DNA from 4 places in the Kluyvera ascorbata genome. Region 3 is predicted to be linked to each of the others. Evidence: predicted binding sites of a transcription regulator. Region 3 holds the regulator's gene; each other region holds the start of a gene.

Region 1 (6,116 bases), 2.0 Mb from region 3:
ACGATCATCACCGCGGTGATAAGACCAGACATCGCGTCAACGAAGTCGTTGAAGTCGATACGCGCCACGTTGCTCAGCATCAGCAGGCCGACGTACATCAGCGCAGGTGCGGTCGCATAGCCTGGAACCAGGTAAGAGAGCGGAGAGAGGAACAGAATCAGCAGGAACAGGATGCCAACGGTGATTGCCGTTAAGCCGGTTTTACCACCTGCCGCCGTACCCGCTGCGGACTCGATGTACACCGCCGCCGGGGATGCACCCACAACCGCAGAGAACACGCTGCTCAGGGAGTCAGTGGTCAGCGCTTTGCCGCCGTTAATGATCTGGCCGTCTTTATCCAGCAGGTTTGCCTGACCGGCTACCGCGCGGATAGTACCGGTGGCGTCAAACACGGCGGTCATCACCAGCGCCAGTACGCTTGGCAGTACAACCGGGTTCAGCGCGCCCATAATATCGAGGCTACCAATCAGCGAGTTGCCCTGGTCATCGCTCAGCGATGGCATGGCGAACACGCCGGAGAAGTGCACGTTTGGATCGAAAATCAGACCCACGATGGAGACACCAATGATGGTCAGCAGAATGCCGCCCGGTACCTTCAGTTTCTCCAGACCGATAATCATCGCCAGACCGACCAGCGTCATGATAACCGGGAAGCTATCGAACTGACCCAGCGCAACCGGCAGGCCGTCCAGTGGGTTTTTCACCACCATGCCAACGCCGTTCGCGGCGATCAGCAGCAGGAACAGGCCGATACCAATGCCCGTACCGTGCGCAATGCCCTGCGGCAGATTGCGCAAAATCCAGCTACGAATACCGGAAGCAGAGATGATGGTAAACAGTACACCCATCAGGAATACCGCGCCCAGCGCAACCGGAATGCTGATGTGCTGGCCCAGCACCAGGCTAAAGGCGGTAAAGGCGGTCAGTGAAATCGCACAGCCGATAGCCAGCGGCAGGTTTGCCCACAGGCCCATCACGATAGAACCGACACCGGCCACCAGACAGGTTGCCACGAAGACCGCAGCCGGTGGGAAACCGGCTTTACCCAGCATGCCCGGCACCACGATCACCGAGTAAACCATCGCCAGGAAGGTAGTAAGACCGGCGACAATCTCCTGACGAACGGAGCTACCACGTGCAGAAATTTTAAACCAGGCGTCTAACGAACCGCCGGTACGCGCTGAAGGCGTAGACATAGAAAACATCCCCTGAGAGTTTTTATCATTCGTTCGTCTGCGTGGTGGAACATCCACTGCCAGCTAAGCGTCATCTCCATGTGCTACTTGCGGCAATAGGGGAGCCACAAAAAAGCAAACGATTAACTCCGCGCAGACAAAACGATATTCGGAATTCCTTATCCTCGGCGTGTGCGAGATAAGGTTGACCCGCTCATTTCCGGCGTAAGATGCGTCCGAAATTTGAAGGCAAACGATTATCTGGCTTTTATGCCCCTTTTTTCAACAGAAGTTTGCCCTGGTTTATGAAAATTAACGAATGCCGATGGAGAATTGGTCAACCCATGCGCAAACGTTATCGTTCATGCGCAATCCAGCAACATTTCTATGGCAAAAATGTCGCAATTATCAGAGGAAGAATGAATAAGGATTACTCATCTTCCAGCAAACGAGCGCCGGTCCCCTCTTCCCCCAGTTTATCGCCGGGATTACGCAGCGGGCAGTCGCGCAACGACATGCAGCCGCAGCCGATGCAGCCGTTCAGTTGGTCGCGTAAGGCTTCCATCGCGTGGATGCGTTTATCCAGTTCTTCGCGCCATTGGGTGGTGAAATGCTTCCAGTCTTTCGGCCCCAGCGTGTGGTTTTCCGGCAGAACGCTCAGCGATTCACCGATAGTGCCGAGCGGGATCCCTAACCGCTGGGCAATTTTGATAATCGCCACGTAACGCAAAACATCACGCTTATAGCGTCGCTGATTACCACTATTTCTCGTGCTACGAATTAGCCCTTTGCTTTCATAAAAATGCAGCGCTGAGACCGCAACGCCAGTTCGTTTCGCTACTTCACCCGGTGAAAGCAGCGTTTTTATTCTCGTCGATTTTTTTTCCATAATCCGCTTTACCTCAAGTTAACTTGAGGAATTATACTCGCCGACAGAACAGAAATCGACGCGAAAATAGACAACGGGGAGAGCCTTATGTCCCATCGGGAAATTATTCAGACGCTAATTGAATGGATAGATGAACATATCGATCAACCGCTTAATATCGATATCGTGGCCCGCAAGTCCGGCTACTCTAAGTGGTATCTGCAAAGAATGTTCCGCACCGTGATGCATCAGACGCTAGGCGACTATATCCGCCAGCGACGCCTGCTGCTTGCCGCAGAAGCGTTGCGCACCACCCAGCGTCCCATCTTTGATATCGCCATGGATCTCGGCTACGTCTCGCAGCAGACCTTCTCGCGCGTATTCCGCCGCGAGTTCGATCGCACGCCGACGGACTACCGTCACCATATCTCCGCCTAATACGCATTCAGGCTGCCACACCGGCTGTGGCGGCCTTATCCATGCTTTGATCGGGGTTATTGAATTGACAAAAATCCTGCGTTTACCTCTGGTGAATAAAACAGCAAACGTGATATAGTTCACACTATGATATGAAACAGAAACGCTGTTTCACTCAATTTGTGAATGCCTTCAGATAGCCAGAGCGCCCAGTGCCTCATACACAAGTGCTGTCCGGGCAGCTTGTTGTTTATCTCTGAGGAAAAGGTCCCATGCTTTCACTTACCGCAGGCGTTACGCTGTTACGTTGGCCATTAACCAGCGCGGTGCTGATGTTCGTTGCTAGTACCCTGAAAATCAAACTTCGTAAAGCCGATTACATCGGTCTGGGCGCTATTTGCAGCATGCTGGGTCTTGCGGCCGCCTGCTGGTTCGCAACCAGTTTGCTCGGTATCACCCTGGTAGAAATCTCCACTATCTTTAACAATATCAAAGATGTGATGGTTGAAGTGATGAGCCAGACGCCGCCAGAATGGCCGGTTGCGCTCTACTAAATACAAAAAACCCCGCCGCGGCGGGGTTTTTTATTATCAGGGCGCGGCTATTCCCCGCCTAAGGCCAACGCAATACGCCGGGCCGCTTTTTTGAGTTTGTCCTGCCACTCCCCCACGTTGCTTTGCGCAAAATGTTGGGTCGATGACACCAGTGCCAGCGCGGCGCAGTGTTCTTTCGGCGCAAAACGCACAGGCACCGACAGCGACGATACCCCGACCGCCAGCTCCTCATCGGCGCGGTAGCAGCCCGCTTTGCGAATCTGCTGCATCCGCTTAAGAAACGCCTCTTCCGTTTCACCCAGACCTGCGGCCAGAACCTCTTCACGACAACGTTCGAACAACCCACGCTGCTGCTTCGAGGTTTGGTTGGCTATCACCACTTTTGGCGCGCTGCCGGAAAACATCGGGCGCGGGCGACCGCGGCCATAAATCAGCGCAATCTCCTGATTCGAACATTCGTGGTGCAGGTCGAGAAACACATCGCCATCAAGTCTGGAGAGTGTGCAGTGGCAGCCTGTCAGCGTCACCAGTTCACGCATCTGCGGGATACTCGCCGCCAGCAGCGGGTCAGTGCTGCGAATAACATAATCCAGCAGCGTGATACGCGGGCCAAGGGCGTAGAAACCGCCGTTAAAACGCTGCAACAGACCAGCCAACATCAGCTCTTTCAGGTAGCGGTAGCCAGTGGGAGTTGAACATCCCAGCGCTTCGACGATGCGGTCGGCTTCCCATACGGGGCGTGCGGCAGTGAACAAATCCAGTACCGACAGCATTCGATTCAGGCTGGTCATGATGTCTCTCCATGGCAAAACGCGCATTGTAGCGGTTGCCATCGACGCGAGCCAGATGGCGGCTTCCACCGGCTTGAAAAAGCCCTACCGAAGCCAGGTTTTTTAGCAGTATTTGATTAAATGAGGATGTCGTGCTGCGCTACCTCAAGAGTGCGAAATATGTGCAGAACGTAGCGGCGGACTCTCGACGAAATGAATTGGAAGCGGGCGGCGACGGGAAAACCGCCGATTATGCCCACCTCCGATAAAAATGACGGATAGCCTCGGTTACAAAATTTGCTTAACCCGCACATCCTGCAAGCGTCGCAGAGTGATAGTGCTGGCACCTTTGTAGGCGTCCTGAATATGCGCGACGATCAGCGCTACTGCTCGCACTTCGTCACGCTGTTCAATGGCCTCCAGCAGCTCAGCATGCTCTTTGTAAGTCTGGGTTATTCGGGTTTCATATTCAAAATCGAGCCGCCGCATAATGCGAATGCGGTTGGTGATATTGGTCAGAATCGCCGTCAATTCCCGATTGCCTGCTGCCTCGGTTAGCGCCAGGTGAAACTGCTCATCCAGCGAAGCGATATCATCACACGCCAGCTCGATTTCCGGCGCAACCTGCCAGATAGCCTTCAGTCTGGTGAGCACCTGCCGGTTCACTTTTGCTGACGTCGAGCTGCACAAACTGCGCACCGAATTGGCTTCAATCAGCGCGCGCGTTTCGTACAGGTCTTCGTAGACATCGAAATCAATGGGGAACACTTCCCAGCCGTTACGCAGGCAGCGTCTGACCAGCCCCTCGTTTTGCAGCAACAGCAGCGCCTCGCGAACCGGCGTGCGGGAACATCCCAGCCGCCGGGCGATCTCCACCTCCGTAAAGCGATCGCCGGGTAGCAGGATAAACTGATAAATCTCCTGCCTCAGTTGCTGAAATACTCGTTCCGAATGCGCAAGAAGCGGCGTGGGTTCCGATGTCGTGACCGTCATAGAGTGCTCCGCAATTAACTGTGCTGGCGAATAAAGCGCGCACGCCAGGGTTTCAGCACCCACAGTGCCAGCCCAGCCGTGATGAAATCAAGAGCAATCGCACAGCCAAAGACGACATGCCACCCTTGAGTGTGCTGATACAGCAACGCGGCCAGCGGCCCACCGAAAATGGAGCCAATCCCCTGCGAGATATACAGCCAGCCGTAGTTCGAAGCGGCATTTTCGCTGCCAAACGTGTCAGTCAACGTAGAAGGGAACAGCGAAAAGATCTCGCCCCAGCCGAAGAATACGACCCCGGAAAGCAGCACAAACAGCATCGGATCGTCTCGACAGGCCAGCCACAGCATCATCGCTCCCCCTTCAAGGGCAAAGGCGATAAACATGGTTTTTTCACGGCCATAGCGGTCGGAAATAAAACCAAACAACGGGCGAGTCAAGCCGTTGGTAAAGCGGTCGATGGTCAGTGCCAGCGGCAGCGCGGCCATGCCGAATACCACCGCTTTACTGATGCCAAAATCTTCAGCAAAGATAGCCATTTGCGAGGTCACCATAAGCCCGGAGGTCGACATCATCGCCATCATGGCAAACATCAGCCAGAACAGAGGCTGGCGCAGCATTTCACGAGAGGTAAACTGACGCGTCCCCTGCACGATTTTCCGGCTAACCGGCAGCGCAGTCGAGTTGGGTGGCAGGCTCAGCCCTTGGCTGGCCAATAGCCCTACGATAGCGAAGACGATACCAAACACGGTCATGGTCTGCTCCAACCCATAACTGCCCAGCGAAATCGAGATCGGGAAGGTAGTCAAAATCGCCCCCATACCGTAGCCCGCCGCCACAGCCCCTGCGGCAAAGCCTCGGTTTTGCGGGAACCACTTAACCATCAGCCCAACGACGCCAATGTACACAATCCCGGTGCCCAATCCGCCGATACAGCCATAGACCAGGTATAGCGCCATCAGACCATTGATGTGCGCGGAGAGCACCCAGCTTAGCCCGGCCATCACCGTGCCGATTGAAATCAACAGCCGGGGGCCAAATCGTTCAACCAGCCGCCCCTGAAAAGGAGAAAAGAAGGTCTGCAGAATAATCAGCAGCGAAAAGGTTACCTGCAGCTCCGGTAGGCCGACACCCAACTTCTCGGTCAGCGGTTTGGTCAGCAGCGTCCATACATACTGCGGGCTGGAGATTGAGGCCATACAGATAAGCCCCAACACCAGCTGCGCCCATTTGCCAAATTTTGGTGCTACCAAAGGTTCTCTGAGAACGGTCATTTTACGCTCCAATAGACGAAAAAATGTCGTCAGAACGCGGGCGCGCCCAGCGCGCCTCATCATTCCGC
Region 2 (6,116 bases), 2.1 Mb from region 3:
TACCACGTGTCCCGCCCTACTCATCGAGCTCACAACACATGCAATTTTGTGTACGGGGCTATCACCCTGTATCGCCGGCCTTTCCATACCGTTCCACTATCACACATGCTGATTCAGGCTCTGGGCTGCTCCCCGTTCGCTCGCCGCTACTGGGGGAATCTCGGTTGATTTCTTTTCCTCGGGGTACTTAGATGTTTCAGTTCCCCCGGTTCGCTTCATTACGCTATGTATTCACGTAATGATAGTGTGTCGAAACACACTGGGTTTCCCCATTCGGAAATCGTCGGTTATAACGGTTCATATCACCTTACCGACGCTTATCGCAGATTAGCACGTCCTTCATCGCCTCTGACTGCCAGGGCATCCACCGTGTACGCTTAGTCGCTTAACCTCACAACCCGAAGATGTTTCTTTCGATTCATCATCGTGCTGCAAAAATTTGAGAGACTCAAACACACCTCAGTCTGTTCTTATTACGGAGAACAGAATTCAGTGTGCTGTTTCAATTTTCAGCTTGATCCAGATTTTTAAAGAGCAAATATCTCAAACGTCACCCGAAGGTAAGTTTTGAGATATTGGGGTCGGCGACTTTCACTCACAAACCAGCAAGTGGCGTCCCCTAGGGGATTCGAACCCCTGTTACCGCCGTGAAAGGGCGGTGTCCTGGGCCTCTAGACGAAGGGGACACTGAAGTCTCAATCGCAAGACGCCTTGCTATTTACTTTTCATCAGACAATCTGTGTGAGCACTTCAAAGAACGCTTCTTTAAGGTAAGGAGGTGATCCAACCGCAGGTTCCCCTACGGTTACCTTGTTACGACTTCACCCCAGTCATGAATCACAAAGTGGTAAGCGCCCTCCCGAAGGTTAAGCTACCTACTTCTTTTGCAACCCACTCCCATGGTGTGACGGGCGGTGTGTACAAGGCCCGGGAACGTATTCACCGTAGCATTCTGATCTACGATTACTAGCGATTCCGACTTCATGGAGTCGAGTTGCAGACTCCAATCCGGACTACGACATACTTTATGAGGTCCGCTTGCTCTCGCGAGGTCGCTTCTCTTTGTATATGCCATTGTAGCACGTGTGTAGCCCTACTCGTAAGGGCCATGATGACTTGACGTCATCCCCACCTTCCTCCAGTTTATCACTGGCAGTCTCCTTTGAGTTCCCGGCCGAACCGCTGGCAACAAAGGATAAGGGTTGCGCTCGTTGCGGGACTTAACCCAACATTTCACAACACGAGCTGACGACAGCCATGCAGCACCTGTCTCAGAGTTCCCGAAGGCACCAAAGCATCTCTGCTAAGTTCTCTGGATGTCAAGAGTAGGTAAGGTTCTTCGCGTTGCATCGAATTAAACCACATGCTCCACCGCTTGTGCGGGCCCCCGTCAATTCATTTGAGTTTTAACCTTGCGGCCGTACTCCCCAGGCGGTCTATTTAACGCGTTAGCTCCGGAAGCCACTCCTCAAGGGAACAACCTCCAAATAGACATCGTTTACGGCGTGGACTACCAGGGTATCTAATCCTGTTTGCTCCCCACGCTTTCGCACCTGAGCGTCAGTCTTTGTCCAGGGGGCCGCCTTCGCCACCGGTATTCCTCCAGATCTCTACGCATTTCACCGCTACACCTGGAATTCTACCCCCCTCTACAAGACTCTAGCCTGCCAGTTTCGAATGCAGTTCCCAGGTTGAGCCCGGGGATTTCACATCCGACTTGACAGACCGCCTGCGTGCGCTTTACGCCCAGTAATTCCGATTAACGCTTGCACCCTCCGTATTACCGCGGCTGCTGGCACGGAGTTAGCCGGTGCTTCTTCTGCGAGTAACGTCAATCACTAAGGTTATTAACCTTAATGCCTTCCTCCTCGCTGAAAGTACTTTACAACCCGAAGGCCTTCTTCATACACGCGGCATGGCTGCATCAGGCTTGCGCCCATTGTGCAATATTCCCCACTGCTGCCTCCCGTAGGAGTCTGGACCGTGTCTCAGTTCCAGTGTGGCTGGTCATCCTCTCAGACCAGCTAGGGATCGTCGCCTTGGTGAGCCATTACCTCACCAACCAGCTAATCCCATCTGGGCACATCCGATGGTGTGAGGCCCGAAGGTCCCCCACTTTGGTCTTGCGACGTTATGCGGTATTAGCTACCGTTTCCAGTAGTTATCCCCCTCCATCGGGCAGTTTCCCAGACATTACTCACCCGTCCGCCACTCGTCACCCAAGAGCAAGCTCTCTGTGCTACCGTTCGACTTGCATGTGTTAGGCCTGCCGCCAGCGTTCAATCTGAGCCATGATCAAACTCTTCAATTTAAGTTTGATGCTCGTGAATTAAACTTCGTAATGAATTACGTGTTCACTCAGAGACTTGGTATTCATTTATCGTCTTGCGACGTTAAGAATCCGTATCTTCGAGTGCCCACACAGATTGTCTGATAAATTGTTAAAGAGCAGTGCAACACGGCTTTCGCTCACTGTTGCGAGGTGGCGTATATTACGCTTTCCTCTTTCAGAGTCAACCCTCATTTTCAGGTTTTTCTCTTCAATCAACCCGGCTAGTTAATGTGAAGTGATTCACATCCGCCGTGTCGATGGAGGCGCATTATAGGGAGTTTCCTTGGGGCCGCAACCCTTAAATGACAGAAAAATGACTGACTGCTGCAATCCCCAGCAGAACCCCGCCTTATACCCATTTACACACAGAGTTATCCACAAAATAAGGATCTCTTTCGAGAGTCACCTGGTTTTATCCCTCATCTATAGAGATGAAATAATGGAATTGAGGTAAAGAGAAAAATTCGCGAGCGTTGCGCAAACGTTTTCGTTACAATGCCCCCGCAAAACAAGGATGCCCCGTAAGGGGCGTTAGCTGAGTTTTTACGCAAGAATTCACCTAACGCTCTCTGTAATAGTCAAATCCAGGGGATTTACCATGCAACAACGTCGTCCAGTCCGCCGCGCTCTGCTCAGTGTTTCTGACAAGGCCGGTATCATCGAATTCGCCCAGGCACTTTCCGCACGCGGTGTGGAGCTGCTGTCTACAGGTGGCACTGCGCGCCTGTTAGCAGAGAAAGGTCTGCCGGTGACCGAAGTTTCCGATTACACCGGCTTCCCGGAAATGATGGATGGACGCGTAAAGACCCTGCATCCAAAAGTACACGGTGGCATCCTCGGTCGTCGCGGCCAGGACGATGCCATTATGGAACAGCACCACATTGCTCCTATCGATATGGTTGTCGTTAACCTGTATCCGTTCGCCGAGACCGTCGCCCGCGAAGGCTGCTCGCTGGAAGATGCAGTAGAGAACATTGATATCGGCGGCCCGACCATGGTGCGCTCCGCCGCCAAGAACCATAAAGATGTGGCTATCGTTGTGAAGAGCAGCGACTACGACGCCATTATTAAAGAGATGGATGCTAACGAAGGTTCTCTGACCCTCAACACCCGTTTCGATCTCGCGATTAAAGCTTTCGAACACACCGCCGCCTACGACAGCATGATTGCCAACTACTTCGGCAGCATGGTTCCGGCTTACCACGGCGAAAGCAAAGAAGCCGCCGGTCGCTTCCCTCGTACGCTGAACCTGAACTTCATTAAGAAACAGGATATGCGCTACGGCGAGAACAGCCACCAGCAGGCTGCCTTCTATATAGAAGAGAACGTCAAAGAAGCGTCCGTTGCCACCGCGCAGCAGGTTCAGGGTAAAGCGCTTTCTTATAACAACATCGCCGATACCGATGCGGCGCTGGAGTGTGTGAAAGAGTTCAACGAACCGGCCTGCGTTATCGTCAAGCACGCTAACCCATGCGGCGTGGCGGTAAGCACCTCTATTCTTGACGCTTACGACCGCGCTTATAAAACTGACCCAACCTCCGCGTTCGGCGGCATCATCGCCTTTAACCGTGAGCTGGATGCTGAAACCGCGCAGGCGATCATCTCCCGCCAGTTCGTGGAAGTCATTATCGCCCCATCCGCGACCGAAGAAGCGCTTAAGATCACCGCCGCTAAACAGAACGTTCGCGTGCTGACCTGCGGCCAGTGGGCACAGCGCGTACCGGGCCTCGACTTTAAACGCGTTAACGGCGGCCTGCTGGTTCAGGACCGTGACCTGGGTATGGTGACCGAAGGTGAACTGCGCGTGGTTTCCAAACGTCAGCCAACCGAGCAGGAGCTGCGCGATGCGCTGTTCTGCTGGAAGGTGGCGAAGTTCGTCAAATCCAACGCCATTGTGTATGCCAAAGAGAACATGACCATCGGTATAGGCGCAGGCCAGATGAGCCGCGTTTACTCCGCCAAAATCGCGGGCATTAAAGCGTCTGATGAAGGTCTGGAAGTGAAAGGCTCCGCCATGGCTTCCGATGCGTTCTTCCCGTTCCGTGATGGCATTGATGCTGCTGCCGCCGTTGGCGTGAGCTGCGTTATCCAGCCTGGCGGTTCTATCCGCGACGAAGAAGTGATTGCCGCCGCCGACGAACACGGAATCGCGATGATCTTCACCGATATGCGCCACTTCCGCCATTAATTCAGGGAACAGACGATGAAAGTTTTAGTCATTGGTAACGGCGGGCGCGAACACGCGCTGGCCTGGAAAGCCGCGCAGTCCCCGCTGGTTGATACCGTTTTTGTCGCACCGGGTAACGCCGGTACCGCACTGGAGCCCGCGTTGCAGAACGTGGCTATCGGCGTCACCGATATTCCGGCACTGCTAAGCTTTGCCCAAAACGAGCAGATTGACCTGACCATCGTCGGCCCGGAAGCGCCGCTGGTGATTGGCGTGGTCGATGCGTTCCGCGCCGCTGGCCTGAAAATCTTCGGGCCAACCGAAGGTGCCGCGCAGCTGGAAGGCTCCAAAGCCTTCACCAAAGATTTCCTTGCCCGTCACCAGATTCCGACGGCGGAATATCAGAACTTCACCGAAGTTAAGCCTGCTCTGGCATACCTGCGCGAAAAAGGCGCGCCGATCGTTATCAAAGCCGACGGCCTGGCCGCCGGTAAAGGCGTTATCGTCGCGATGACTCTCGAAGAAGCCGAAGCCGCCATTCACGACATGCTGGCCGGTAACGCCTTTGGCGACGCGGGTCACCGTATCGTTATCGAAGAGTTCCTCGACGGTGAAGAAGCGAGTTTTATCGTGATGGTCGACGGCGAGCACGTACTGCCGATGGCGACCAGCCAGGACCACAAACGCGTAGGCAACGGCGACACCGGCCCGAACACCGGCGGCATGGGGGCATACTCTCCGGCACCGGTGGTGACCGATGAAGTCCACCAGCGCACCATGGAACGGATCATCTGGCCAACCGTAAAAGGTATGGCGGCGGAAGGGAATACCTACACCGGTTTCCTGTATGCCGGTCTGATGATCGATAAACAGGGCAACCCGAAGGTTATCGAGTTCAACTGCCGCTTTGGCGATCCGGAAACTCAGCCGATCATGCTGCGCATGAAGTCGGATCTGGTGGATCTTTGCCTGGCCGCCTGCGACGGCAAGCTGGATGAGAAAACCTCCGAGTGGGACGAACGCGCTTCGCTGGGCGTGGTGATTGCCGCGGGTGGTTACCCTGGCCACTACAACACCGGTGATGAGATCCACGGTCTGCCGCTGGAATCCTCAACCGACGGTAAGGTCTTCCATGCGGGCACCAAACTCGCCGACGACGACCGCGTGCTGACCAGCGGCGGCCGCGTGCTGTGCGCTACCGCACTGGGCCACACCGTAGCAGAAGCGCAGCAACGCGCTTATGCCTTAATGACCGACATCCACTGGGACGGCAGCTTCAGCCGCCGCGACATCGGCTGGCGCGCCATCGAGCGTGAGCAGAACTAACGGCTAAGCTTTGCCAGCAGCGTTTTGCGCGTAATGCCCAACTGACGGGCGGCTTCAGTTTTGTTGCCGCCCGTTTTTTCGAGCGCCGCCAGGATGACCTCTTTTTCCACCTCCACCAGCGGCAGTATCTCATCATAGGCCGACGACAAAATCGGTACCGGCGTACCCACAATCGCCAGCGGCAGCTCGCGCTCAGAGACATATTCTCCCGTCAGCAGTACCACCGCCCGCTCCACCGCATTTTCCAGCTCGCGAATATTGCCCGGCCAGTCGTAGTGAATCAGCAAATCC
Region 3 (6,116 bases):
TTGTCTCGCTCATTGTCTTGCTTCCTCAAACTTCTTTTTACGGCAGTAGTCTGACATTGTAACGTTTCAGACCCTGAACAGAAAATAACATTTTGTTCACGCTTTACTATTTTATCGTCTGACGCGGTAAGTTGCTTTATAAATATGAGTTTATCGGCAGGTGGATGAAAAGCTTGCTCATTATTTGACTCATTATGTATCAAATGATGTTTTTTTTTGCAGTTGCTAACGAAACAACGTTTTATCTATAAAAACACTATTAACATTTCGTGTTTTTATGGATTAGAATCGTTGGGTTTTGTAAACCATACCCAGGCAAGGACATTTAGCCTGCATCTTACTCAGAGGGTTGTTCAGTGGCGCAGATAAAAAAATGGTCGTTCACGCTCTGTGCATTGCTGTTTACATCGTTATCCTTCACGCCGTTGGCGCATGCTACAGGGCATGCCAAAACCCCAACGGCGCAAAAGTCGCTCCCTGTAAAAAGCAGTGAACGCAAGAAAAAGAACGCGGACAATAAATCTAACGCTAAGAAAAAATCGACTCCGGTTGCCGCTAAGAAGAAAACCACGCCAGCCGTCGCGAAGAAAGCGGCCCCAGTTTCCAGCAAATCAAAAACCGCCTCCGCTAAAACCCGCGTGAAAAGCAGCGCAGTGAAAACCGCCAGCGTCACTACGACCTGCAAGGTTCGCAAAGGTCACAAGAAGGTCTGCACCACCAGCCCTGTAGAGTCCAAACCAACTACCATTGCCGCCGCGCACAAAGTTCGCGTTCAGAAAGTACAGAAGACCGCAATGAATAAGCTGATGGGTCAGTTAGGGAAACCATACCGCTGGGGTGGCAACTCTCCGCGTACCGGTTTTGATTGCAGCGGTCTGGTCTATTACGCTTACAAAGATCTGGTCAACATCCGTATTCCACGCACTGCTAATGAAATGTATCACTTGCGCGATGCGCGTCCGGTTGAACGTGGTGAGCTGGAAAGTGGCGATCTGGTCTTCTTCCGCACTCAGGGCCGCGGCACCGCCGATCATGTAGGCGTGTATGTCGGTAACGGCAAATTTATTCAGTCCCCGCGTACCGGCCAGGACATCCAGATAACCTCGCTGAGCGAAGATTATTGGGTACGTCACTACGTCGGCGCACGCCGTGTTGTTACCCCTAAGACAATTCGTTAATCACTTACCCCGTTTGTTAATAAACGGGGTAAGCTTATCTTTTATCTCACCTTTTAATTTGCTACTCTATCCCTACTCAGTACATGGTTATTGAGTGTACAAATATAATAAGGAGAGAAGCAATGTCGTTCGAATTACCTGCATTACCGTATGCCAAAGACGCTCTGGTTCCACACATTTCCGTGGAAACGCTCGAGTATCACTATGGCAAACACCACCAGACCTATGTCACTAACCTGAACAACCTGATCAAAGGCACCGCGTTTGAAGGTAAAACGCTGGAAGAGATCGTGCGTTCATCTGAAGGCGGCGTGTTCAACAACGCTGCACAGGTCTGGAACCACACCTTCTACTGGAACTGCCTGGCACCAAACGCCGGTGGCGAACCAACCGGTGCAGTCGCTGAAGCCATTACCAAATCCTTCGGCAGCTTCGCTGAATTCAAAGCGCAGTTCACCGATGCCGCGGTTAAAAACTTCGGCGCTGGCTGGACCTGGCTTGTGAAGAAAGCTGACGGCTCCCTGGCTATCGTCTCTACGTCTAACGCAGCGACTCCGCTGACCACCGACGCGACGCCGCTGCTGACCGTTGACGTGTGGGAACACGCTTACTACATCGATTACCGCAACGCGCGTCCAAACTATCTGGAGCACTTCTGGGCTCTGGTTAACTGGGAATTCGTTGCTAAGAATCTGGCAGCCTAAGCAAAAATAACCCGGCATCGCAACGCTTCGCCGGGTTATCTCGTATCACGCAGAAGGGAGACCTTCTGCGTTTTTGTTTTTACTGACGAGCCAGGGCTTCTTCACCACGCGAACGTCCGCTCAGAAAAACCACCAACAGGGCCAGGGCTGCCACTATTGCCCCCATGACCGGTACAAAGCTATATCCCAGACCACCGGAAATAACCGCCCCACCCGCAACCGCACCCAGTGCGTTCCCCAGGTTGAACGCCCCGATATTCACCGAGGAAGAAAGGCCCGGCGCTTCGTGAGCCACGCGCATCACGCGCATTTGCAACGGTGGCACCACCGCGAAGGTTGCCGCACCCCAGACCACCATACTGAACGCCGCGCCAACCTGCGTTTGCGCAAGGAAAGGTATGGCCAGCATTATGACCATCAGCAGCCCCAGGAAGCCTTTCAGCGTCCCGCTCACCGAGCGGTCTGCAAATTTACCGCCGAGGAAGTTACCGATAGAAAAGCCCACGCCAATCAGCACCAGCATCAGGGTAATAAAGCCCGGGGTCGCGTGAGTGATGGTACGCAGCACCGGCGAAATATAGGTATAGAGTGTAAACATCGCGCCCGCGCCCAGCACGGTGGTTAACAGGGCTGAAAGCACCTGTGGACGCACCAGCACCGACAGTTCACGCTTCACGTCCGGTCTTTCGCCTGCCCCGCCCTTCGGCAGCGAGAACCACAGCCCCAGAATCGCGATAACGCCAAGCCCGGCGGTGGCCAGGAACGACATACGCCAGCCGATGGTTTCACCCAGCCACGTCGCGGCAGGTACACCACCGATATTCGCGATAGTCAGCCCCATAAACATAGTGGCTACTGCGCTCGCCTGTTTGTGCTTCGGCACGACGCTCGCCGCCACCACCGAACCCAGGCCAAAGAACGCGCCGTGATTAAGGCTGGTAATAATGCGCGACAACAGCAGCGTGGTGTAATCCGGCGCGATGGCAGAAAGCACGTTGCCGAGAGTAAAAATCGCCATTAAGAAAATCAGCGCATTTCGGCGAGCGCGATGCGAAAGCAGCAGCGTCATCAACGGCGCACCGACCATGACGCCGACCGCATAGGCACTGATCAGCATCCCGGCGGCAGGAATGGAAACGTCCACCCCTTTGGCGATGACCGGCAGAAGCCCCATCGGCGAGAACTCGGTGGTGCCGATACCAAAGGCACCGACGGCTAACGCCAGTAAGGGGAAGTTAATTTTCATGCTCAAGCTCCGAGTGGCCGCACAACAGACGCGGCATAAGGACATAATGCAAAAGCATGACATTAATCACAGAAAAACAGAAGTGTACAAAACTGCAAAAGATTATTGCGAATTCGGTAACAATCAGACAGGAGGGAGCGGACGCTCCCCCGCAGAGGAATTAATGCAGAACGGCAGTCAACGCGGCAGCGACGATCAGCGCCAGCGTAATAACGGTGGTAGAGAGCGACAGCTTAAGTTCGGTACTCATCAATTTTTTCTCCTTTTTATTTCCACAGCAAAACTGAGCTAACTCATTTTTGCACAGTATTGCGCAAAAATCTTCACAGTTTTAGCAGGATGTTGTTTTTTGCTCTTCCACTTTGCGCCAGGATAAGTCAGAATTCGACGCTTATTTATAAGCGTACCGGCCATTGACCCCCTCCTGTCGTCCTGTATCGTTTTCCCGGCGAATCGCAATCCATAAAATTGCGTCAGGGTGTGTGAAGGCAAACGTTTTCCTTTCGATTTTATCAGGGGCAGGCCAGGGTCTGGAGTGAAATGGAATGGCAACTATTAAAGATGTAGCGAAGCGCGCAAACGTTTCCACTACAACCGTATCACATGTAATTAACAAGACGCGTTTTGTTGCTGAAGAGACGCGTGAAGCCGTCTGGGCGGCAATCAAAGAGCTGCACTACTCGCCAAGCGCCGTTGCCCGTAGCCTCAAGGTTAACCATACCAAATCGATTGGTTTACTGGCGACCAGCAGCGAAGCGGCCTACTTTGCCGAAATTATCGAAGCCGTTGAGAAAAACTGCTTTGAGAAAGGCTATACCCTGATTCTGGGTAACGCCTGGAACAACCTGGAAAAGCAGCGCGCCTACCTGTCAATGATGGCGCAAAAGCGCGTCGATGGCCTGCTGGTCATGTGCTCTGAGTACCCAGAGTCGCTGCTGTCGATGCTGGAAGAGTACCGTCACATCCCGATGGTCGTCATGGACTGGGGCGAAGCCAAAGCAGACTTTACCGACTCCGTTATTGATAACGCATTTGAAGGTGGTTACACCGCGGGCCGTTACCTGATTGAGCGCGGACACCGCGATATTGGCGTGATCCCAGGCCCTCTGGAGCGTAACACCGGCGCAGGCCGTCTTGCGGGCTTTATGAAAGCCATGGAAGAAGCGCAAATTAACGTGCCAGCCAACTGGATTGTGCAGGGTGACTTTGAGCCAGAGTCAGGTTATCGCGCCATGCAACAAATTCTGTCACAGCATCCGCGCCCTACCGCTATCTTCTGCGGCGGGGACATTATGGCGATGGGTGCCCTGTGTGCGGCAGATGAGATGGGGCTGCGCGTGCCGCAGGATATTTCGCTCATCGGCTATGATAACGTGCGCAACTCACGTTTCTTCACCCCAGCGCTGACCACCATTCATCAGCCGAAAGATTCACTCGGCGAAACGGCCTTCAATATGCTGATGGATCGCATCGTCAGCAAACGCGAGACGTCTCAATCGATTGAGGTGCATCCGCGCCTTATCGAACGTCGTTCCGTGGCCGACGGTCCGTTCCGCGACTATCGCCGCTAAGCATGACCCGCGGACACCCTACTCGGGTGTCCGCAGCCACTCTTCATTTAACGTTTCGCTATCCCCCAGATACTCCAGCAACCAGTTAAGCGCCGGCGACGCTTCGCTTTGCTGCCACGTCAGACAACAGGCGGCATCCGGGAACGGGTTCTCAAGCTGTAACACGACCCACTCTCCGCTTTCCAGCCACGGCTGCGCCTGATGTCCTGGCACCATCGCCGCACAAAGCCCCGCCGAGATACAGGTTTCCGCTGAGGCCCAATCCGGCACGACCACGCGTTTTTGGTTATCGAGCAGCCAGGTCGTTCGCTTCGGCAGAGATCGCGACGTATCTTCACGCACCAGCGACGGCCAGTTGCGCAACACGTCGTCGCTCAGTGGACCGTCCATTCGAGCCAACGGATGCGTACTGGCGACCACGCAATGCCAGTTGAGCATCCCCATATCACGGAAAGCGAAACGGCCACCGACCGGAATCGCCTGGGTTGCGCCAATCGCCAGTTCCACACGACCGTCCGCCAGCGCATCCCAGACGCCGTTGAATACCTCCTGGTAAACAATCAGTTCCACATCGCTGAAATGACGATAGAAATCGACGATCAGCTGGCGAGTTCGCTGGGGCTTCACGATATTATCGACCGCAATCGCCAGCTGCCCTCGCCAACCGTTAGCAATTTGCTGGCACTGCTGACGGGTGATCTGCATTTTTTTGATAACAGAACGTCCCTCTTTCAAAAACCATGCCCCCGCTGGGGTCAGTTCTACGTCGCGATGACGACGTTCGAACAGCGGCACGGCTAGCCACTCCTCTAGCTGGCGTACCGTGTAGCTCACCGCAGAAGGCACACGGTGCAGTTCCTGCGCCGCGGCGCTAAAGCTGCCGTTGCGCGCCACCGCATCAACGACTTCCAGAGAATATTCAGACCACATTTTTTGCCTTCAAATATTTTGAATCCATGGCGCAAATATTAGCGTTTCACAAGCCGTTATGCACTCTCTACACTCAGCGGCATTGTTTACTCATGATAAAAAGGGCGAAGTTTATGCAACCTGGGAAAGGATTTTTAGTCTGGCTCGCGGGATTGAGCGTATTAGGCTTTCTGGCCACCGATATGTATCTCCCCGCTTTTGCCGCCATTCAGGAAGACCTGCAAACGCCGGCTTCCGCCGTCAGTGCGAGCCTCAGCCTGTTTCTGGCAGGCTTTGCCGTCGCGCAGCTTTTGTGGGGACCGCTGTCAGATCGCTATGGTCGCAAGCCTATTTTGCTGACTGGGTTAACCATTTTTGCTATTGGCTGCATTGGTATGCTGTGGGTGCGCGATGGCACCACGCTGCTGGTGCTGCGCTTTGTACAGGCCGTTGGCGTCTGTGCGGCTGCGGTGACCTGGCAGGCCATGGTCACCGATTACTATCCGGC
Region 4 (6,116 bases), 1.3 Mb from region 3:
GAACGCGTCACCTGTGGGTGCGGGCGGACTATGGTCAACAGGACCATGGCAATCAGCACGCCAAGCGACAGTAAAAAGGCGCACTGGGTCCAGAAGTTGGCAAACCAGCGGCGATTTTTCTGCGTGGGTGGCGCTTGTACAGACGGTTTTTGCGTCGGGACGACCGGCGCTATCTCGGGGGCGGTCGCATCCAGAGGTACCTGCGTTTCATCTTTTATGTCGGACTCATCAAGCCAGGTGACCGCTGCCGTTAACTGATAACCGCGTTTGGGTACGGTAATAATGTATTCAGCGTTGCTGTCTCCGCCGTCGCGCAGCGACTTACGCAGCTCTGAAATACTCTGAGTGACCACGTGACTGGTGACGATATTACGCATCCAGATGTTATCAATGAGTTCGTCACGACTCAGTACTTCCCCCGGGTGACGGGCGAAATACATTAATAGATCGATTAACCGAGGTTCGAGGGTGAGCTGGCGTCCGGGCCGGCTGATTTGATTAACTGAAGGCGTGACCAGCCATTCTCCAACGCGCACAACGGGCTGTTGCATAACAATAAGTCACCAAAGGAAAAATAATGGGAGAAGTTATCAATGATAACACAGTTGAATACCCTATTTTTTGACTCGGGAGAGCGTTAATGAAGAGAGTCTGGTGCGGTGAGCGGGTAGAAAACTACCCGCTCGGAAAGAAAAGATTACAGGACTTTATGCGGGCCGAAGCATTCGTAATGAATACGCTCGGCGTTGACGCCTAAGGCAACCAGCTGTTTTGCCGCGTGCTGCATAAAGGCAACCGGGCCGCACAGATAGAATTGCATCTGCGGGTCACGCAACTTATCGGCAAGTGTTGAGAGCGTCATCAGTCCTTCGCTGTCGAATGCGTTGGACTGGCGGTCTGCGTCGGTCGGGGTGCGATACCACAGGTGCGACGTGAAGTCAGGCAGCGCGCTACCCAGCGTTTTCACCTCATCGGCAAAGGCGTGAACGTCGCCATTTTCGGCTGCATGGAACCAGTTAACCTGCGCTGGGTGGTGGTTTTTAGACAACGTATCCAGCATCGCCAGCATCGGCGTTTGCCCCACGCCGCCGGAAATCAGCGTGACCGGCGTCTGCGGGGTGACGTTCAGGAAGAAGTCGCCAGCAGGTGCAGCCAGATAGACTACATCACCTTCTTTTGCTGCGTTATGCAGCCAGTTCGATACCTGACCGCCGTTTTCACGTTTCACGGCAATGCGGTAGCCTTTACCGTCTGGTTTACGGGTCAGAGAGTACTGACGAATTTCCTGATACTCGAAGCCTTCCGGCTTCAGCCATACCGCCAGATACTGGCCCGGCTGATAATCCGCAACTGGCTGACCGTCCACCGGTTCCATCTCGAAGCTGGTGATAAGTGCACTGCGCGGCGTCTTTTTCACGATGCGGAAGGCGCGGGTGCCTTCCCAACCGCCGGTTTTGCTGGCGTTATCCTGATAAATCTCGGCTTCGCGGTTGATAAACACGCCCGCCAGCACACCGTAGGCTTTGCCCCAGGCGTCCAGCACTTCCTGGCCCGGGCTAAACATCTCATCCAGCGTCGCCAGCAGATGCGCACCTACGATGTTGTACTGCTCCGGCTTAATCTGGAAGCTGGTGTGCTTCTGGGCAATTTTCTCTACCGCTGGCAGCAGTGCAGGCAGATTTTCAATATTGCTGGCGTAGGCGGCAATGGCGTTAAACAGCGCTTCACGCTGGTCGCCGTTACGCTGGTTGCTCATATTGAAAATCTCTTTCAGCTCCGGATTGTGGGTGAACATCCGATCATAAAAGTGGGCGGTGAGCTTTGGTCCAGTTTCAACCAGCAGGGGAATAGTGGCTTTTACGGTGGCGATGGTTTGAGCGTCTAGCATGGCAGGTCTTCCTTTCAATGTTATCTAATGTTGCATGTTAAATGCATCTTATAAAAATACCCCTGCTTTGTAAATGGTTCTTTGAAGGAATGCGCTATTGCGGTTACAACTTGAATTATTCACATCACAATCCTGAAAAGAAATCCGTTTCCCTGTCGTAGCCCTTTATTCCTCAACCCCTTGTGTGGCGCGGAGGTAAACGTTTGCGTAATTTCGTTTGTCAAGACCTGTTATCGCAGAACTAATCAGTTATACTGTTGGCCGTTGTCCAATTGGACTGCCTTTTCAGGCCAAAATTTAATTGTTAGCTGAGTCAGGAGATGCGGATGTTAAAGCGTGAAATGAACATTGCCGATTATGATGCCGAACTGTGGCAGGCTATGGAGCAGGAAAAAGTACGTCAGGAAGAGCACATCGAACTGATCGCCTCCGAAAACTACACCAGCCCGCGCGTTATGCAGGCGCAGGGTTCTCAGCTGACCAACAAATACGCTGAAGGTTACCCAGGCAAACGCTACTACGGCGGTTGCGAATACGTTGATATCGTTGAACAGCTGGCGATTGACCGTGCGAAAGAACTGTTTGGCGCAGACTACGCTAACGTGCAGCCGCACTCCGGCTCTCAGGCTAACTTCGCTGTCTACACCGCGCTGCTGCAGCCGGGCGATACCGTGCTGGGTATGAACCTGGCGCAGGGTGGCCACCTGACTCACGGCTCCCCGGTTAACTTCTCCGGCAAACTGTACAACATCATCCCTTACGGTATTGATGAGTCCGGTAAAATTGACTACGACGAGATGGCTAAGCTGGCTCAGACCCACAAACCGAAAATGATCATCGGTGGCTTCTCTGCTTACTCCGGCGTTGTAGACTGGGCAAAAATGCGTGAAATCGCAGACAGCATCGGTGCTTACCTGTTCGTCGACATGGCACACGTTGCCGGTCTGATTGCCGCAGGCGTTTACCCGAACCCGGTTCCACACGCACACGTTGTGACCACGACCACTCACAAAACCCTGGCGGGTCCACGCGGTGGCCTGATCCTGGCGAAAGACGGCAGCGAAGAGCTGTACAAAAAACTGAACTCCGCCGTGTTCCCAAGCGCGCAGGGTGGCCCACTGATGCACGTGATCGCCGGTAAAGCGGTTGCGCTGAAAGAAGCGATGGAGCCAGAGTTCAAAGTTTACCAGCAGCAGGTTGCTAAAAACGCTAAAGCGATGGTGGAAGTGTTCCTGAACCGCGGCTACAAAGTGGTTTCTGGCGGTACTGAAAACCACCTGTTCCTGCTGGACCTGGTGGATAAAAACCTGACCGGTAAAGAAGCTGATGCCGCGCTGGGCCGCGCTAACATCACCGTTAACAAAAACAGCGTACCGAACGATCCTAAGAGCCCGTTCGTGACTTCCGGTATCCGTATCGGTTCCCCAGCGGTAACTCGCCGCGGCTTCAAAGAAGCTGAAGTGAAAGAGCTGGCCGGCTGGATGTGTGATGTGCTGGACAACATCAACGATGAATCTGTCATCGAAAGCGTCAAAGCGAAAGTGCTGGATATCTGCGCTCGCTTCCCGGTTTACGCGTAATCGCTAACCGTAAGATGCAAAAAAGGCCGCGTATGCGGCCTTTTTTTATGCCTGATAAGCATAGTGCCTTCAGACAAACCATCAACGCCTATCTAACGAAATTTTCCCCGGCCCGGCAATCGCCAGCAGCAGGAACGCGCCTGAAATACTGACGTTCTTGTAGAAGTTAATCATGTTTGGCATCACCGCATCACCGGTCATGTTCCAGAAGTGGTGGCCAATCACCGCCGTCCCCAGAGTGTAGAAGATAAAAAGCACCGCCAGCGGACGGGTAAAGAAGCCCAGAATCACCAGGATAACGGCAGGCACTTCCATCACAATGGCAATAATGGCGGCGAGGGAAGGCATCGGTGCGCCCGACGCCGCCATATATTGTACCGTCCCGTCGAAGTGAAGCATTTTGGGATAGCCGAAAAGAATAAACAGCAGCACGATGGCGATACGGGCGATTAGCAGTAGCAGATCGCGCGAAGCGCCGAAGTCGAGATAACGGAGAGCGTTCATGGTCATTCCATTGTGTAAGTACGTGTGATTTAAACGTAATACACAATATGGCTCCCTGCCAGCGCGCGCACATAAATCAGTCTTATGGCTGGAACGCACGTATTGTGCCTGACGGGACCATAACCCTGCTTTGATGCCCGGTTATATGAATATTTCTAATACGAAGTTCGTCGTTTTTCTGCTCGCTCTTATTACAGATTCAGCGAGAAGCCTTTAGAACCTTACCGCATTTTTCATCGCTCGCCTGGCCGTTGCCGCTCATTGCGGCCTGAATGCACTCCTGGTAATCCAGCGATGAAAGGGTTTCGTTACTGCTATGCGTTTGTGGCTTTGACGGTGTGCTGGCACAGCCCATCAAGAAAAATACAACGAGCGCGGGGAGAAGGGGTTTCATGGTTCCATCCTGAGATATTGGTGTCCGTGATGACAGTGTGCACCGCGGTGAAGCGAGCGCTGTAACCGTTTGTGCGGACGGATGACTGGCGCAAAAATAGATAAAGGTGACGCCCATCACAATTATCTCGTTAACGTGAGGAGTAGTTCTCTTCAGAATGTGGGTTGAGTCATTAGACTAGGGATTCCACAACGGGAGGAACCATGGTTTTGCACTCCACGCGCTGGCTGGCGCTCAGTTACTTCACCTACTTTTTTAGCTACGGTATTTTTCTTCCTTTCTGGAGCGTCTGGCTCAAAGGCGCAGGGCTATCGCCCGAAACCATCGGTCTGCTGCTCGGCGCGGGGCTGGTTGCCCGTTTTCTCGGGAGCCTGCTGATTGCGCCGCGCGTGAGCGATCCTTCGCGCTTAATCAGCGTACTGCGCATTCTGGCGCTGATGACGCTGCTGTTCGCCGCCGCGTTCTGGGCGGGAACGCAGGTCGCCTGGCTGATGGTGGTGATGATCGGCTTCAACCTGTTCTTCTCGCCGCTGGTGCCATTGACCGATGCGCTGGCGAATACCTGGCAAAAACAGATAACCATGGACTATGGCCGGGTGCGACTGTGGGGCTCGATTGCCTTTGTGATTGGCTCTGCGCTCACCGGTAAGCTGGTCAGCCTGTTCGATTATCACGTGATTTTGTTGATGCTGAGCCTTGGCGTCGCGTCGATGCTGTTGGGGATGCTGCTGAAGCCTTCGGTGATGCCGCTCGGCGAAACTCGCCATCAGGAGAGCGTTGGTTGGCCAGCCTGGCGCTCCTTAATCACGCAAAACTGGCGCTTTCTCGCCTGCGTCAGTCTGCTTCAGGGGGCTCACGCGGCCTATTACGGTTTCAGCGCCATCTTCTGGGAAGGGGCAGGATATTCGGCATCGGCCATCGGCTATCTGTGGTCGTTGGGCGTGGTCGCCGAAGTGGTCACTTTTGCGCTGAGCAAAAAAGTTTTCCGCCGCTTTAGCGCGCGGGATCTGCTGCTGCTGTCGGCGGTTTGCGGCGTTATCCGCTGGGGGCTGATGGGCTGGACCACGAGCCTGCCGTGGCTGATTCTGATTCAGATCCTGCATTGCGGCACCTTCACCGTCTGTCATCTGGCGGCGATGCGCTATATTGCCGCCCGCCAGGGAAGCGAAGTCATTCGCCTGCAGGCGGTCTACTCGGCGGTGGCGATGGGCGGCAGTATTGCGGTGATGACCATGTTCTCCGGCTTCCTTTATCAGCATCTCCATCAGGGGTTGTTCTGGGTGATGGCGCTGGTGGCACTACCGGCACTGGTGCTGCGACCAAAAACCGTCGCCCGCTAGGTCTCCAGAATCTTGCAGATATGCTGCTGCTGGTGCTCGCTGAGCGGTTGTTCGGCGTGGATCAGCGGCGGCGAAAACAGGGGCAGGGCAATCGCGTAAGGCGAGATAACCAGCGTGCTGTTTTTCGGCGCGCCTTCTTTCTGGAACGTATTAACCGCCAGGTATTTCACGGTCAGCGGCAGCAGCGTCAGTTCGCGAAGCTGCTGTTCTATCTCTTGCTCAAGCGCCGGGTTATTTCCGGTCAGCAGTACCACCTGTTTTTCCTGTAGATCGCTTTCCTGCATCAGTCCTGCTCCAAAAATTACCGCAATCAGCGCCGCTTCATCGTCGCTAAAATTCAGGCTATAGCGCGTTTCAAAGTCACTCAGCGCCGCGCGGGTGGTACGAATTAAGCGTGGGTAGAGGCGGTG

Evidence for each region. Region 3 encodes PurR, which represses purine synthesis genes. Its sites were predicted from a motif close to CANGCAAACGTTTGCNTG; they were not measured.
Region 1: a site for PurR is predicted at 1,422-1,439, ahead of MY052_RS22345 (NCS2 family permease). Genes of this name have one in related genera too.
Region 2: a site for PurR is predicted at 2,807-2,824, ahead of purH (bifunctional phosphoribosylaminoimidazolecarboxamide formyltransferase/IMP cyclohydrolase). Genes of this name have one in related genera too.
Region 4: a site for PurR is predicted at 2,081-2,098, ahead of glyA (serine hydroxymethyltransferase). Genes of this name have one in related genera too.

Annotation. Positions count from the first base shown of each region.
Region 1 covers NZ_CP096201.1:4,672,189-4,678,304, forward strand. The annotation lists gene MY052_RS22345 (NCS2 family permease) at 1-1,196, opposite strand, end outside; gene soxR (redox-sensitive transcriptional activator SoxR) at 1,606-2,064, opposite strand; gene soxS (superoxide response transcriptional regulator SoxS) at 2,152-2,481, shown strand; gene MY052_RS22360 (YjcB family protein) at 2,733-3,014, shown strand; gene MY052_RS22365 (IclR family transcriptional regulator) at 3,062-3,805, opposite strand; gene MY052_RS22370 (GntR family transcriptional regulator) at 4,073-4,777, opposite strand; gene oxlT (oxalate/formate MFS antiporter) at 4,792-6,108, opposite strand.
Region 2 covers NZ_CP096201.1:4,742,037-4,748,152, forward strand. The annotation lists rRNA gene MY052_RS22650 (23S ribosomal RNA) at 1-391, opposite strand, end outside; tRNA gene MY052_RS22655 (tRNA-Glu) at 611-686, opposite strand; rRNA gene MY052_RS22660 (16S ribosomal RNA) at 772-2,311, opposite strand; gene purH (bifunctional phosphoribosylaminoimidazolecarboxamide formyltransferase/IMP cyclohydrolase) at 2,931-4,520, shown strand; gene purD (phosphoribosylamine--glycine ligase) at 4,536-5,825, shown strand; gene zraR (sigma-54-dependent response regulator transcription factor ZraR) at 5,822-6,116, opposite strand, start outside.
Region 3 covers NZ_CP096201.1:2,638,046-2,644,161, forward strand. The annotation lists gene MY052_RS12480 (Grx4 family monothiol glutaredoxin) at 1-13, opposite strand, end outside; gene MY052_RS12485 (C40 family peptidase) at 357-1,178, shown strand; gene sodB (superoxide dismutase [Fe]) at 1,301-1,882, shown strand; gene MY052_RS12495 (MFS transporter) at 1,962-3,128, opposite strand; gene cydH (cytochrome bd-I oxidase subunit CydH) at 3,289-3,378, opposite strand; gene purR (HTH-type transcriptional repressor PurR) at 3,674-4,699, shown strand; gene punR (DNA-binding transcriptional activator PunR) at 4,718-5,629, opposite strand; gene punC (purine nucleoside transporter PunC) at 5,743-6,116, shown strand, end outside.
Region 4 covers NZ_CP096201.1:1,321,060-1,327,175, forward strand. The annotation lists gene cadC (lysine decarboxylation/transport transcriptional activator CadC) at 1-551, opposite strand, end outside; gene hmpA (NO-inducible flavohemoprotein) at 698-1,888, opposite strand; gene glyA (serine hydroxymethyltransferase) at 2,215-3,468, shown strand; gene MY052_RS06275 (DoxX family protein) at 3,550-3,972, opposite strand; gene MY052_RS06280 (ChiQ/YbfN family lipoprotein) at 4,172-4,366, opposite strand; gene MY052_RS06285 (3-phenylpropionate MFS transporter) at 4,570-5,706, shown strand; gene csiE (stationary phase inducible protein CsiE) at 5,703-6,116, opposite strand, start outside.